DNA from 2 places in the Streptomyces sp. NPDC002867 genome. Region 1 is predicted to be linked to the other one. Evidence: riboswitches for the same ligand, from Rfam matches in the RefSeq annotation. Region 1 holds a riboswitch; the other holds the start of a gene.

The links. Region 1 has a riboswitch for thiamine pyrophosphate ahead of ACWD0A_RS25320 (thiamine ABC transporter substrate-binding protein). Riboswitches for the same ligand answer to the same signal wherever they lie in the genome.
Region 2: linked by a shared signal. The riboswitch ahead of thiO (glycine oxidase ThiO) and the one ahead of ACWD0A_RS25320 (thiamine ABC transporter substrate-binding protein) in region 1 are both predicted to bind thiamine pyrophosphate.

The regions. Positions count from the first base shown of each region.
Region 1 covers NZ_JBSFUR010000032.1:33,132-40,301, reverse strand. Annotated here, with positions in the region: gene frr (ribosome recycling factor) at 1-306, shown strand, start outside; gene ACWD0A_RS25330 (phosphatidate cytidylyltransferase) at 306-1,454, shown strand; gene rlmN (23S rRNA (adenine(2503)-C(2))-methyltransferase RlmN) at 1,750-2,856, shown strand; TPP riboswitch at 2,920-3,040, shown strand; gene ACWD0A_RS25320 (thiamine ABC transporter substrate-binding protein) at 3,036-4,133, shown strand; gene ACWD0A_RS25315 (ABC transporter permease) at 4,172-5,788, shown strand; gene ACWD0A_RS25310 (ABC transporter ATP-binding protein) at 5,788-6,843, shown strand; gene ACWD0A_RS25305 (LOG family protein) at 6,867-7,170, opposite strand, start outside.
Region 2 covers NZ_JBSFUR010000012.1:46,675-53,844, forward strand. Annotated here, with positions in the region: gene pknB (Stk1 family PASTA domain-containing Ser/Thr kinase) at 1-209, opposite strand, end outside; gene ACWD0A_RS14475 (thiazole synthase) at 859-1,653, opposite strand; gene thiS (sulfur carrier protein ThiS) at 1,659-1,859, opposite strand; gene thiO (glycine oxidase ThiO) at 1,856-3,034, opposite strand; TPP riboswitch at 3,032-3,144, opposite strand; gene ACWD0A_RS14490 (hypothetical protein) at 3,227-3,586, shown strand; gene ACWD0A_RS14495 (NAD(P)/FAD-dependent oxidoreductase) at 3,596-4,834, shown strand; gene ACWD0A_RS14500 (Rv2175c family DNA-binding protein) at 4,879-5,244, shown strand; gene thiE (thiamine phosphate synthase) at 5,380-6,030, shown strand; gene metF (methylenetetrahydrofolate reductase [NAD(P)H]) at 6,176-7,093, shown strand; gene ACWD0A_RS14515 (hypothetical protein) at 7,146-7,170, shown strand, end outside.

The DNA.
Region 1 (7,170 bases):
TCGGACCTCGGTGTCAACCCGAGCAACGACGGCAACATCATCCGCGTGGTCTTCCCGGAGCTCACGCAGGACCGCCGCAAGGAGTTCATCAAGGTCGCCAAGTCGAAGGCCGAGGACTCCAAGATCTCGATCCGCTCCGTCCGCCGCAAGGCGAAGGAGACCATCGACAAGTTCATCAAGGACGGCGAGGTCGGCGAGGACGAGGGCCGGCGTGCGGAGAAGGAGCTCGACGACACCACCGCGAAGTACGTCGCGCAGGTGGACGAGCTGCTCAAGCACAAGGAAGCCGAGCTGCTCGAGGTCTGATGAACGACTCTTCCTGGGGGGCCTCGCACGGCGCCGGATACGCCGGTGCATGGCCACCGCCCGACCAGGGGCCCCTCCCGGCGGGTCCCGCCCACGATGGGCACGACGCACGGTATACATCAGAGACGCAGCCCATGCCCATCGTGCCGGACTTTCCCGACGCAGGTAGAGACGCCGAATCCCCCGAGGGGCCCAGCGGCCGGGCCGGCCGCGAGGACCGCGACCGGGGGGCCGCACGGCTCGGTGGCCCCCTGTTCCGCGACGAGAACACGCAGGAGCCCATGCCCAGCCCGCCGCCGGCAGCGCCTCAGCAGCCGCAGCCGCCGCAGAAGAAGCGGGCCGGCCGCGATCTGCGGGCGGCCATAGGGGTCGGTGTGGGGCTCGGCGCGGTGATCGTCGCGTCGCTCTTCATCGTCAAGGCCGTGTTCGTCGGCGTGGTGGCGGTCGCCGTCGTCGTCGGCCTGTGGGAGCTGACCACCCGCCTCCAGGAGCGCAAGCAGATCAAGGCGCCGCTGGTACCGCTCGCGGTCGGCGGCGCCGCCATGGTCGTGGCCGGCTACGTGCGCGGGTCCGAGGGCGCCTGGGTGGCCATGGCGCTGACCGCGCTCGCGGTGCTCGTCTGGCGTATGACCGAGCCGCCCGAGGGCTACCTCAGGGACGTCACGGCGGGTGTCTTCGCCGCCTTCTACGTACCGTTCCTCGCCACGTTCGTCGCGCTGATGCTCAGCGCGGACGACGGGCCGGAACGGGTGATCACCTTCCTGGTGCTCACGGTCGTCAGCGACACCGGTGCGTACGCGGTCGGCTGGCGCTTCGGGAAGCACAAGCTCGCGCCGCGCATCAGCCCCGGAAAGACCCGCGAAGGACTGCTCGGAGCGGTGACCTTCGCGATGGCGGCGGGTGCGCTGTGCATGCAGTTCCTCGTCGACGACGGCACCTGGTGGCAGGGTCTGCTGCTCGGCCTCGCGGTCGCGGCCAGCGCGACGCTGGGCGACCTCGGGGAGTCGATGATCAAGCGGGATCTCGGCATCAAGGACATGGGCACCCTGCTCCCCGGCCACGGCGGCATCATGGACCGCCTGGACTCGCTGCTGCCGACGGCCCCGGTGGTGTGGCTGTTGCTGGTGCTGTTCGTCGGCTCCGGCTGACCTGCGGTTCTCCGCGTGAGGGCTCGCCGTCCTCTCCCACGGCCGCCTCGGGGCATGGGGATACCCCTGGACGGCGAGCCCTCCGTCGTATCCGGGCGAGCCGGTGCCCCGGAGCCCGGTCTCCGGACGGCTCGGCGCTGCACGCTGCTGATTCGCCGACGACGGCCTCCACGTGCCCGACTTCTGGCGCGGCGCTGCCAGAGCGGCGTCCCGCCCGGACCGGCGGCTCCGGACGACCACCGCCCGAGTCAGCGGCCGCAGGCCACCTCGCGGGGTCTGCGACACTGGTAGCACCATGCCCAAGCCCGGAGAACTCACTTTCGTCGCGCCCCGCGGAGCCAAGAAGCCCCCGCGGCACCTTGCCGACCTCTCACCCGCCGAGCGCAAGGACGCCGTCGCCGCGATCGGCGAGAAGCCGTTCCGCGCCAAGCAGCTGTCCCAGCACTACTTCGCGCGGTACGCGCACGACCCGGCGCAGTGGACCGACATCCCCGCCTCCGCGCGGGAGAAGCTCGCCACGGAGCTGCTGCCCGACCTGATGTCGGTCGTGCGGCACATCTCCTGCGACAACGACACCACCCGCAAGACGCTGTGGCGCCTCCACGACGGCACGCTCGTCGAGTCCGTCCTCATGCGCTATCCGGACCGCGTCACGATGTGCATCTCCTCGCAGGCGGGCTGCGGGATGAACTGCCCGTTCTGCGCGACCGGGCAGGCCGGTCTCGACCGCAATCTGTCCACCGCCGAGATCGTGCACCAGATCGTCGACGGCATGCGGGCCCTGCGGGACGGAGAGGTGCCCGGAGGCCCCGCCCGGCTGTCCAACATCGTGTTCATGGGCATGGGCGAGCCGCTCGCCAACTACAAGCGGGTCGTCGGCGCCGTCCGCCGGCTGACCGACCCCGAGCCGGACGGCCTCGGCCTCTCGCAGCGCGGCATCACCGTCTCCACGGTGGGCCTCGTCCCCGCGATGCTGCGCTTCGCCGACGAGGGCTTCAAGTGCCGCCTCGCCGTCTCCCTGCACGCGCCGGACGACGAGCTGCGCGACACCCTCGTCCCGGTCAACACCCGCTGGAAGGTCCGCGAGGTCCTCGACGCCGCATGGGAGTACGCGGAGAAGTCCGGCCGCCGGATCTCCATCGAGTACGCGCTGATCCGCGACATCAACGACCAGGCGTGGCGCGGCGATCTGCTCGGCCGTCTCCTCAAGGGTAAGCGGGTCCATGTCAACCTGATCCCGCTGAACCCGACGCCCGGCTCCAAGTGGACGGCGTCGCGGCCGGAGGACGAGAAGGCGTTCGTCGAGGCCATCGCGGCCCATGGTGTGCCGGTCACCGTCCGGGACACCCGAGGGCAGGAGATCGACGGCGCGTGCGGGCAGCTGGCGGCGCAGGAGCGGTGACCAGGGGCCGTCGGCCGGGTGGCTGATACTGTGCCCTGTGCGTTCGCACAAATGAACAACGAAACATTCCGACAGGGGAGCGCAGCAGCGCTGAGAGTGCGGCAGGGCGTAGGACGCCCCGGGGCCGCAGACCCTCGGACCTGATCCGGGTCATACCGGCGTAGGGAGTCAGCACCATCATGAACAGCCAGCTTCGGCGTGCCACCGGCACGGCGCTCGCCGCCGCCCTCGGCGTCACCGCCCTCGCGGCCTGCGGCGGGCAGTCCGAGGACTCCGGGTCCGGCACCGGCGGCGGGTCAAAGACCGTCACCCTCGTCAGCCACGACTCCTTCGCGGCGTCCGACGCCGTCCTCAAGGAGTTCACCCGGCAGACCGGGTACACCGTCAAGGTCCTCAAGAGCGGGGACGCGGGCGCCGCGCTCAACAAGGAGATCCTCACCAAGGGCTCCCCGCAGGGCGACGTCTTCTTCGGCGTCGACAACACCCTGCTCTCCCGCGCCCTCGACAACGACCTGTTCACGCCGTACGAGGCCAAGGGGCTCGACCAGGTGGCGGACGAGGCGCGGCTCGACGCGGACAAGCACCGGGTCACGCCCGTCGACACCGGCGACATCTGCGTGAACTACGACAAGAAGTTCTTCGCCGGCAAGAAGCTCGCACCCCCGAAGACCTTCGCCGACCTCGCGAAGCCCGAGTACAAGAACCTGCTCGTCGTCGAGAACCCGGCGACGTCCTCGCCCGGCCTCGGCTTCCTGCTCGGCAGCGTCGGCGCGTTCGGCGAGTCCGGCTGGCAGGACTACTGGAAGAAGCTCAAGGCCAACGGCGTCAAGGTCGTCGACGGCTGGGAGCAGGCGTACAACGAGGAGTTCTCCGGCTCCGCCGGCGGCAAGAAGGCGGGCGCCGACCGTCCCCTCGTCGTCTCGTACGCCTCGAGCCCGCCGGTCGAGGTCCTCTACGCCGACCCGCAGCCCGCCGAGGCGCCCACGGGTGTCGCGACCGGCACCTGCTTCCGCCAGATCGAGTTCGCCGGTCTGCTCAAGGGCGCGAAGAACGAGGCGGGAGGCAAGGCGCTGCTGGACTTCCTGATCACCAAGACGTTCCAGGAGGACATGCCGCTCACCATGTTCGTCAACCCCGTGGTCGAGGGCGCGAAGCTGCCCGAGCTGTTCACCGAGCACGGTGTGGTCGTCGACAAGCCCGAGACCGTCGCTCCCGGCACGATCGCCGAGAACCGTGAGCAGTGGGTCCGGTCGTGGTCCTCGCTCGTCCTGAAGTAAGGCAGTCCCTGCGGGGGAACGCGGCGCGGCTCGCCCTGATGGCCGGCCCCGTCGCGTTCTTCGCCGTCTTCTTCGCCTACCCGGTGACCGCGATCGTCGGCCGCGGCCTGCGCGTCGAGGGCGCCTGGCAGTTCGGGCGGTTCGGCGAGGTCCTCGGACGTCCGGACATCCTGCACGTCCTGTGGTTCACCACCTGGCAGGCGCTCGCCTCCACCGCACTCACCCTGCTCGTCGCCCTGCCCGGCGCCTACGTGTTCGCCCGGCTCGACTTCCCCGGCAAGCGCCTCCTGCGCGCCGTGGTCACGGTGCCGTTCGTGCTTCCGACGGTCGTCGTCGGCACGGCCTTCCTCGCCCTGCTGGGACGCGGGGGACTGCTCGACGAGCTGTGGGGTGTGCGCCTGGACACCACGGTCTGGGCCATCCTGCTCGCGCACGTCTTCTTCAACTACGCCGTGGTCGTCCGCACCGTCGGCGGCCTGTGGTCGCAGCTCGACCCGCGTCAGGAGGAGGCCGCGCGGGTACTTGGCGCGGGCCGGCTGACGGCCTGGCGGCGGGTGACGCTCCCCGCGCTCGCGCCGTCCGTCGGCGCGGCGGCACTGATGGTCTTCCTGTTCACCTTCAGCTCCTTCGGCGTCGTGCAGATCCTCGGCGGTCCCGCCTTCTCCACCCTCGAGGTGGAGATCTACCGGCAGACGGCCGAGATGCTCGACCTGCCGACGGCGGCCGTGCTCACCATGCTGCAGTTCGCGGCCGTCGGCGTCGTCCTCGCCGTCCACGCCCGGGCCGTGCGGCGCCGCGAGGGCGCGCTGAGGCTCGTGGACCCGGCCCGTACCGCCCGCCGTCCGCGCGGAGCCGCCCAGTGGACCGTGCTGTGCGGGGTGCTCGTCACCGTCGCCCTGCTCCTGATCACGCCGCTCGGCGTGCTGGTCGAGCGGTCCTTCGACACGCCCCGCGGCTACGGACTCGACTACTACCGCGCGCTCACCGTGCTCGACGAGACGGGCGGCGCCTTCCTCGTCCCGCCGATCGACGCCGTGGCCAACTCGCTGGAGTACGCGCTCGTCGCGACCGCCGTCTCGGTGCTGGTCGGGGGGCTCGCGGCGGCCGCCCTCACCCGGCGGGCCGGCCGTCTGGTCCGCGGATTCGACGCCCTGCTGATGCTGCCCCTCGGAGTCTCCGCCGTGACCGTCGGCTTCGGGTTCCTGATCACGCTCGACGAGCCGCCGCTCGATCTGCGCGGCTCGTGGATGCTGGTGCCGCTCGCGCAGGCGCTGGTCGGGGTGCCCTTCGTCGTACGGACCATGCTGCCCGTCCTGCGCGCCGTCGACGTCCGGCTGCGCGAGGCGGCGGCCGTGCTCGGCGCGTCGCCGCTGCGCGCCTGGCGCGAGGTCGACCTGCCGCTGGTGAGCCGGGCGCTGCTGGTGGCGGCGGGTTTCGCGTTCGCCGTCTCGCTCGGCGAGTTCGGGGCGACCGTCTTCATCGCCCGGCCCGACCAGCCGACGCTGCCCGTCGCCGTCGCCCGGCTGCTGGGCAGGCCCGGCGAGCTCAACTACGGGCAGGCGATGGCCCTCGGCACGATCCTGATGGTGGTGTGCGCCGCCGCACTGCTCCTCCTCGAACGCATCCGTACCGACACCACCTCCGAGGAGTTCTGATGGCGCTGCTGGAACTCGAGAGCGTCACCGTACGGTTCGGTTCGCGGACCGCCCTCGACGCGGTGGACCTGAAGGTCGCCGAGCACGAGATCGTCTGCGTGCTGGGACCGAGCGGCAGCGGCAAGTCCACGCTGCTCAGGGTGGTCGCCGGACTCCAGCGCGCCGACGCCGGCCGGGTGCTGCTCGCGGGCGCCGACCAGGCAGGGGTGCCGGTCCACCGTCGGGGCGTGGGGCTGATGTTCCAGGACCATCAGCTCTTCCCGCACCGCGAGGTGGCGGGCAACGTCGCCTTCGGGCTGCGCATGCGTCCTTCCGGGGCCGGGGAGACGCCTCGCGTCGGCCGGGGTGAACAGGGCCGCCGGGTGGACGAGTTGCTGGAGCTCGTCGGGCTGCCGGGAGCGCAGCGGCGGTCCGTGGCCGCGCTCTCCGGCGGTGAGCAGCAGCGGGTCGCGCTCGCCCGGGCGCTGGCGCCGGAGCCCAAGCTGCTGATGCTCGACGAGCCGCTCGGCCAGCTGGACCGCGGGCTGCGCGAGCGGCTCGTCGTCGAACTGCGCGGGCTGTTCGGCCGGTTGGGGACCACGGTCCTCGCCGTCACCCACGACCAGGGGGAGGCCTTCGCGCTCGCCGACCGTGTCGTGGTCATGCAGGAGGGGCGCATCGCCCAGACGGGTACGCCGCTGGAGGTGTGGCAGAGCCCGGCGTCGGAGTTCGTCGCACGCTTCCTCGGCTTCGACAACGTCGTGCCGGCCACGGTCGGCGGCGCGGCCGCCGACACCCCCTGGGGCAAGATCCCCGTCCCCGACTGCTCGCCGCAGGGCGAACGCACGCTGCTCGTACGGCCGTCCGGCGTGCACGTCGTGGAGCCGGGCGAGGGCACGGCGGCCACGGTCGTCGCGCGGACCTTCCGCGGCAGCCACGTCGCCCTGCGCCTGCGGCCCGCCGAAGGGCCCGTGCTGGAGGCCGAGTGCTCCCTGCGGGACGCGCCGGGCGAAGGGGCGCGAGTGGGCGTCGTGTTCGCCGCGGACGACGTGGTGGTCCTGGAGCCCGGCGACTGATCCACGGGCCCCGGCGCCGTTGCCTACCCGCCGGCCCCCAGCCGCAGCAGCGCCTGGGGCACGTCCTCCACCGAGTCCACGAGAGCGATCCGCGATTCCATGGCCCGCCCCCGGGCGAGCGAGCGCAGCAGTGGCCACGTGGGCAGATGGCCGGTCCAGTGGGCGCGGTCGACGAGCACCATGGGGGTCGGCTCGCCGCGCGACCCGTAGTAGTTCGGGGTCGCGTTGTCGAAGATCTCCTGCACCGTTCCCGCCGCGCCCGGCAGGAAGACCACCCCCGCGTCGCAGCGGGCCAGCAGGCCGTCCTCGCGTGTGGCGTTGGCGAAG
Region 2 (7,170 bases), on a different contig from region 1:
ACGGACTTGGCCTCGCGGATGAACCGCTCCACGAACGTCGCGTCGGTGGCGAGCTCGGGGTGCATCACCTTGAGCGCGAGGACCCGGTCGAGCCGGGTGTCGACGGCCCGGTAGACCGTGGCCATGCCGCCGACGGCGATACGCGCGTCGACGCGATAGCGGCCGTCGAGCACCTGCCCGACGAGGGGGTCTGAGAGGGTCGTGTCCACTCGGCGATTCTACGAGGCGGGACCGTTCGCCCTGTCCGCGCCGGAACCGCTTGCAGCGCACCTGTGACGGTTGTCGTGAACCTGCAGGGACTTTCCCCACCCGCCCTCCCCTACGGCCTGGCGGCCGTGGGCGGTACCCCCATCCCGAACTGGGCAGGCCGCAGGCCCCCGCCACGCCTGCGGCCGTGCCCTCGATCTGCCCTTCGGCCTGGCGGCCGTCGGTACCCCGGCCCCGCATGGGGCGAGCCGCCCCCGACTGGGCCAAGCCGGCCCCGTACGGTCGGCGACCGTGCCCGCAACCTCTCCCTACGGCCTGCGGCCGTGGGCTATCCCGCCCCGCACGGCCGGGGGGTGCGCCCGGGCGGGTCGGCTTCGCGCGGCGAGATCCAGCTGCCTACGGCCTGCGGCCGTGGGCTATCCCGTCGTGCATGGTCAGCCCTCAGGCGCCGTACGGCCTGCGGCCGGGGGAGTGCGCCCGGACGGGCCGGCTTCGCGCGGCGAAATCCAGCCCCGCCGGCGCTTGAGCCCCGGTTCGGGAAGGGGCGGGGTGGGGAACATGCCCGCGCAGCGGACCACGCCCCCGCCGGGCGTGTGAGGCGCAGGGCCGGGGCGGACCCCAGAAGGGCGGCGGCCCCGCACCCCGCCGGACTCAGAACGCCGGGCGTTCCGGGTCCAGGGCCGCCCGGCCCTCCGCCGGCGACGACGCCTCCGCGAAGTGGCGGCGGGGGATGCGGCCCGCCCGGTGTGCCAGGCGGCCCGCCTCCACCGCGTGCCGCATCGCCTCCGCCATGAGCACCGGCTCCTGCGCCCGCGTCACCGCCGACGCCAGCATCACCGCCGCGCAGCCCAGCTCCATCGCCAGCGCCGCGTCCGACGCCGTGCCCGCGCCCGCGTCCAGGATCACCGGGACGCCCGCCTGCTCGATGATCAGCTGGAAGTTGTGAGGGTTGCGGATGCCGAGCCCGGACCCGATCGGCGAGCCCAGCGGCATGATCGCCGCGCAGCCCACGTCCTCCAGCTTCCGCGCCAGCACCGGGTCGTCGTTGGTGTACGGCAGGACCGTGAAACCGTCGTCGACGAGCGTCTCGGCCGCCTCCAGCAGTTCCACGCCGTCCGGCAGCAGCGTGCGCTCGTCCGCGACGACCTCCAGCTTGATCCAGTCCGTGCCCAGCGCCTCCCGCGCGAGCCGCGCCGTCAGAACCGCCTCGCCGGCGGTGAAACAGCCGGCCGTGTTCGGCAGGACCTGGATGCCCAGCCTGGTCAGGACGGACAGGACGGAGCCCTGCACCGTGGGGTCGAGACGCCGCATCGCGACCGTGGTGAGTTCCGTGCCGCTCGCGATCAGTGAGCGTTCCAGGACGTCGAGGCTGGGCGCCCCGCCCGTACCCATGATCAGTCGCGAGGTGAAGGTGGTGCCGCCGATGGTGAGACGGTCGTCGGCCATGGCGCTCAGCCTCCCTGCACAGCGGTGAGGATCTCGACACGGTCGCCGTCGCCGAGCCGGGTGCCCGCCCACTGGCTGCGCGGGACGACGGTCTCGTTGACGGCGGCGGCCACGCCCGAGGGGGCCGCCGTGAGGGCCGCCACCACGATGTCCAGGGTGGTGCGGTCGGCGAGCTCGCGGGTCTCGCCGTTGACGGAGACGTTCATGCGGGCTGCTCCTGTCGTACGCGTGCGCCGGCGGGGGCGAACCGGCGGGGGCTGAACGGGCCGGCGAGGTCCGGTAGCCGCCCGCTGGTGAGCGCGTCGGCGAGCACATCGCCGGTCACGGGCGTGAGGAGCACGCCGTTGCGGTAGTGGCCGGTCGCGAGCAACAGCCCTGGCATCTCGGTGAATCCGAGAATCGGCGCGTTGTCGGGGGAGCCGGGGCGCAGCCCGGAGCGCGTCTCGGTCAGCGGCAGTTCGGTGATGCCGGGCACCAGCTCGTGCGCGTCCCGCAGCAGTTCGTACACGCCGCCGGCGGTGACGGTCGTGTCCCAGCCCAGCTCCTCGGTGGTCGCGCCGACCACGAGCTCGCCGTTCTCACGCGGCACCAGGTAGACGTGGCTGCCGCGCACCACCGCGCGCACCGTGCGGGACAGGAACGGCGCGTACGAGCCCGGCACCGTCAGCCGCAGGACCTGGCCCTTCACCGGCCGTACGGGAGGCAGGACGTCGTCCGGCACCCCGCCGAGGCGGCCGCTCAGGCTGCCGCCCGCCAGCACCACCTGGCCGGCGGCGACTTCCGTTCCGTCGTCCAGGACCGCACCCGCGGCGCGGTCGTGCACGACGACCAGCCGCTCCGCCCAGGCGCGGCGGAAGTCGACCCCGGCGCGCTCGCAGGCGACGACCAGCGCCGTGGCGAGCCGCCGCGGATCCACCTGGTGGTCCCCGTCGACGCGCAGACCGCCGCGGACCCCCGGCGCGAGCATGGGCTCCAGGCGGCGGCACTCGCGACCGGTCAGCCACTCCGACTCCAGGCCCGAACGGCGTTGCAGGGCGTGCAGTTCCCGCAGGTGCGCGCGGTCGTCGGCGTCGAGGGCGACGGCGAGAGTGCCGCACGCGCGGTAGCCCACCGACCGCCCACTCGCCGCCTCCAGCTCGGCGGCGAACGCCGGGTAGCGCCGGGCCGATTCGAGGTTCAGGCCGAGCAGCGTCTGCTCGCCGTAGTGGAGTTCGGTGACGGCGGCCAGCATGCCCGCCGCGACCCGCGCGGCCCCGCCGCCGGGCTCCGGATCGGCGACGGCCACGCGCAGCCCGCGCTGCGCCGCGCGCCAGGCCGTGACCAGGCCGATGATCCCGCCCCCGACGACGAGGACGTCGGGTGCGTCTGGTGTACGAGACATGGGCGTCCAGCCCCTCCCTTCGCCGGCATGACCCGGATCAGGTTCGTACGGTCGGAGGCCGGCCAGCCTCCCTCTCAGCCCGGTGCGTCCGGGCTCCCGCGAGTGCCTTACGGTGGCCACCCTAACCCCACGCCCAGGCGCGCAGTAAGGGAGCCGCCGTCCCCCGGCGCGGGTGCGCAGGAGGTGGACGCAGTGGCGATATCGCTCGACGGACTGGTGCTCGCTCCGGTGGCCGACCAGGCCCCGGGCCAGGTCGGCACCCGCACCCGGTTCCTCTACCACGAGCAGCAGGGGCGGATCTGGGCCGAGTACGAGGGCGGCGACGTGGTACGCGGCCACCTCGTGGGCACGCGCGAGGGGGACCGGCTGGACTTCCGTTATGTCCAGTTGAAGACGGACGGCGGGACGTCCAGCGGCCACTGCCTGTCCACCGTCGTCGAACTCCCCGACGGGCGGGTGCGCCTGGAGGAGACCTGGGAGTGGGAGTCGCAGGAGGGCAGCGGGACCAGCGTCGTCGAGCAACTGCTGCCTGATGATGCGTCAGAAGCTTAAGGTGGCCCGGTGAGCGAGCACACGCACGAGCAGGCCGGGGACGGGCGACGGGTCGTCGTGGTCGGCGCGGGCATGGCCGGGGTGCAGACCGCGGTCGCCCTGCGCGAACTGGGCTTCACCGGACCGGTCACCCTCATCGGCGCCGAACCGCACCAGCCGTACGACCGGCCGCCGCTCTCCAAGGCGATCCTGCTCGGTACGGCGGAGGGCTCCGCGTTCGACATCGACTTCGACGCGCTCGACGTCGACCTGCGGCTCGGCTGTGAGGTGACCGGCGTACGCCCCGGGGCGCACGAGGTCGAGACCGCCGCCGGCCCCGTCCCGTACGACGTCCTCGTCCTCGCCACCGGCGCCGAACCCGTCGCCCTGCCCGGGGCCGCGGGCGTCCCGGGCGTCCATCTGCTGCGCACGCTCGACGACGCGGACCGGCTGCGGCCCGTGCTCGCGCGGCAGCACGACATCGTGGTGGTCGGGGCCGGCTGGATCGGCGCGGAGTTCGCGACCGCCGCGCGCGAGGCGGGCTGCGCGGTGACCGTCGTCGAGGCGGCCGACCGTCCGCTGGCCGGGTCGCTGCCCGCCGAGGTCGCGGCGCCCATGGCCCGCTGGTACGCCGAGGCGGGTGCCGAGCTGCTCACCGGCGAGCGGGTGGCCGCCGTCGAGCCGGGCACGGTGGTGCTGGCCGGATCGGGGCGCAGGATCGCGGCCGGCGCCGTCGTCGTCGGCATCGGCGCCAGGCCCGCGACCGCCGCCCTCGTCGGCAGCGGCATCGAGCTGGGCCCGGACGGGGCCGTCGTCGCCGACCGGCACCTGCGTACCTCCGCGCCCGACGTGTACGCCGTGGGGGACTGCGCCTCCTACCCCTCGGGCCGCTACGGCACCCGGCTGCTCGTCCACCACTGGGACAACGCGCTGCAGGGTCCGCGCGCGGTCGCGGCCAACATCCTCGGGGCCGCCCCGGAGCCTCAGGTGTACGACCCGGTGCCGTACTTCTGGTCGGAGCAGTTCGGGCGTTTCGTGCAGTACGCGGGCCACCACCCGGCGGGCGACACGCTGCTGTGGCGCGGCGACCCGGCCGTGGACGCCGACTGGTCGGTGCTGTGGCTGCGGGAGGGCGTGCTGGTCGCGCTGCTCGCCGTCGACAGGCCGCGTGACCTGGCACAGGGCCGCAGGCTCGTGGCGTCAGGCGCGCGACTGGATCCCGGCCGGGCCGCCGACCCGTCCGTCCCCCTGAAGGCGGCGACCGCGTAGGAGTCGGCTACCGGCTGTCAGTCCAAGATGGCAGGCTTGTTCCTGTGACCGAGATTGACGCAAAAATTGATGCTCTCGTCCCCGCCTGGCTCCACCTGCCCGACATCGCGGAAATGCTCGATGTCGAGGTGACGCGTGTGCGGCAGCTGGTCAAGGAGGGCCAGCTGATCGCCGTCCGCCGTGGTGAGAACAGGACACTGCAGGTGCCTGCCGCCTTCATCGACGGCAACAAGGTGGTCAAGGGCCTCTCCGGGACCCTGACGCTGCTGCGGGACGACGGCTTCACCGACGAAGAAATGCTGGAGTGGCTGTTCACTCCCGACCCGACCCTGCCGGGGACCCCGGCGCAGGCCCTGAGCGAGAATCGCGGCACGGAGGTGAAGCGCCGGGCTCAGGCGCTCGCCGTCTGACGTCCGTCCCGACGTCCCCGTCCTGACAGGACGGCCTCGTCCCGAACCATCGGAGCGCGCGGTGCGGGCGGGAGCCGCACGGCCCCGGCCCGCACCCGCGCGCCGTTCATCACCCATCCAGCGGGGGGAAGCACCATGTCCACGGCTCGCGAACTGCTCGGCGACGCCCGCCTGTATCTGTGCACGGACGCCCGGAAGCGCCAGGGCGACCTGGCGGCGTTCCTGGACGCCGTGCTCGCCGGCGGCGTCGACATCGTCCAGCTGCGCGACAAGGGCATGGAGGCGGGCGAGGAGCTGGAGCACCTCCAGGTCTTCGCCGACGCCTGCCGGCGCCACGGCAAGCTCCTCGCGGTCAACGACCGTGCGGACGTGGCCCACGCCATCGGGTCGGACGTGCTGCACCTGGGCCAGGGCGACCTGCCCGTCCCCGCCGCGCGGGCGATTCTCGGCGACCGGGTGCTCATCGGCCGCTCGACGCACGCCGAGGCCGAGGTGGACGCGGCCGCCGCCGAGCCCGGCGTCGACTACTTCTGCACCGGCCCCTGCTGGCCCACCCCCACCAAGCCCGGCCGCTTCGCCCCGGGCCTCGGTCTCGTGCGCTACGCGGCCTCGCTCGGGAGCGACCGGCCCTGGTTCGCGATCGGCGGCATCGACGCGTCGAACCTGGACGAGGTGCTGGACGCGGGGGCGCGCAGGGTCGTGGTCGTACGGGCGATCACGGAGGCCGACGATCCTGCCGCGGCGGCCGCCGATCTGGCGAAGCGGATCAGGGAGCGCAGCGCCTGACCGGGCGGCGGGCACGGGCATCGAAGGCCGACGGAACCGCCGGGGTGTCTCACGAGTGTCCAGAGTGTGGACACTAGACGGACAAAAGGCGACAAAATCCCCTGATCTGGTTGGGTGACCCGCTGGGCCTGGCTAACCTGCCCGTATGGCCCTCGGCACTGCTTCCACCAGGACGGATCGCGCGCGCACCGTGCGCGACATGCTCGCGACAGGCGAGACGACGTACTCCTTCGAGTTCTTCTCGCCCAAGACGGACAAGGGCGAGAAGAACCTCTGGAACGCGCTGCGCAGGGTCGAGGCGGTCGCGCCCGACTTCGTCTCCGTCACCTACGGCGCCGGCGGCTCCACCCGCGCCGGCACCGTGAAGGCGACGCAGAAGATTGCCGCCGACTCCACCCTCACCCCCGTCGCCCACCTCACCGCCGTCGGCCACTCCATCGCCGAACTGCGCAACATGGTCGGCCAGTTCGCCGACGCGGGCATCCGCAACATCCTCGCGCTGCGCGGCGACCCGCCCGGCGACCCGATGGGCGAGTGGGGCAAGCACCCTGAGGGCGTGACATACGCCGCCGAACTGGTCCGGCTCATCAAGGAGTCCGGCGACTTCTGCGTCGGCGTCGCGGCCTTCCCGGAGATGCACCCGCGTTCCACCGACTGGGACACGGACATCCGGCACTTCGTCGACAAGTGCCGCGCGGGCGCCGACTATGCCATCACACAGATGTTCTTCGAGCCCGAAAACTATTTCCGGCTCCGTGACCGCCTCGCCGCGGCGGGCTGCGAGACCCCGATCATCCCCGAGGTCATGCCCGTGACCAGCGTGAAGATGCTGGAGCGGCTCCCGCAGCTGAGCACCGCCGCCTTCCCCGAATCACTCCGGGACCGGATCCTCTCGGTCAAGGACGACCCGGCCGCTGTACGCTCCACTGGCATCGAGTTCGCGACGGAGTTCTGCGCACGGCTGCTGTCCGAGGGTGTCCCGGGACTGCACTTCATCACGCTCAACAACTCCACGGCGACGCTCGAGATCCACGAGAATCTCGGACTGCACCAGCAGTCGTGACCGGCCACACCCGCCACAAACCCCGGGCGGCGGCCGCAGGAGAGGGGCGGGCATGGGCTGGACGGTCCTCTACATCG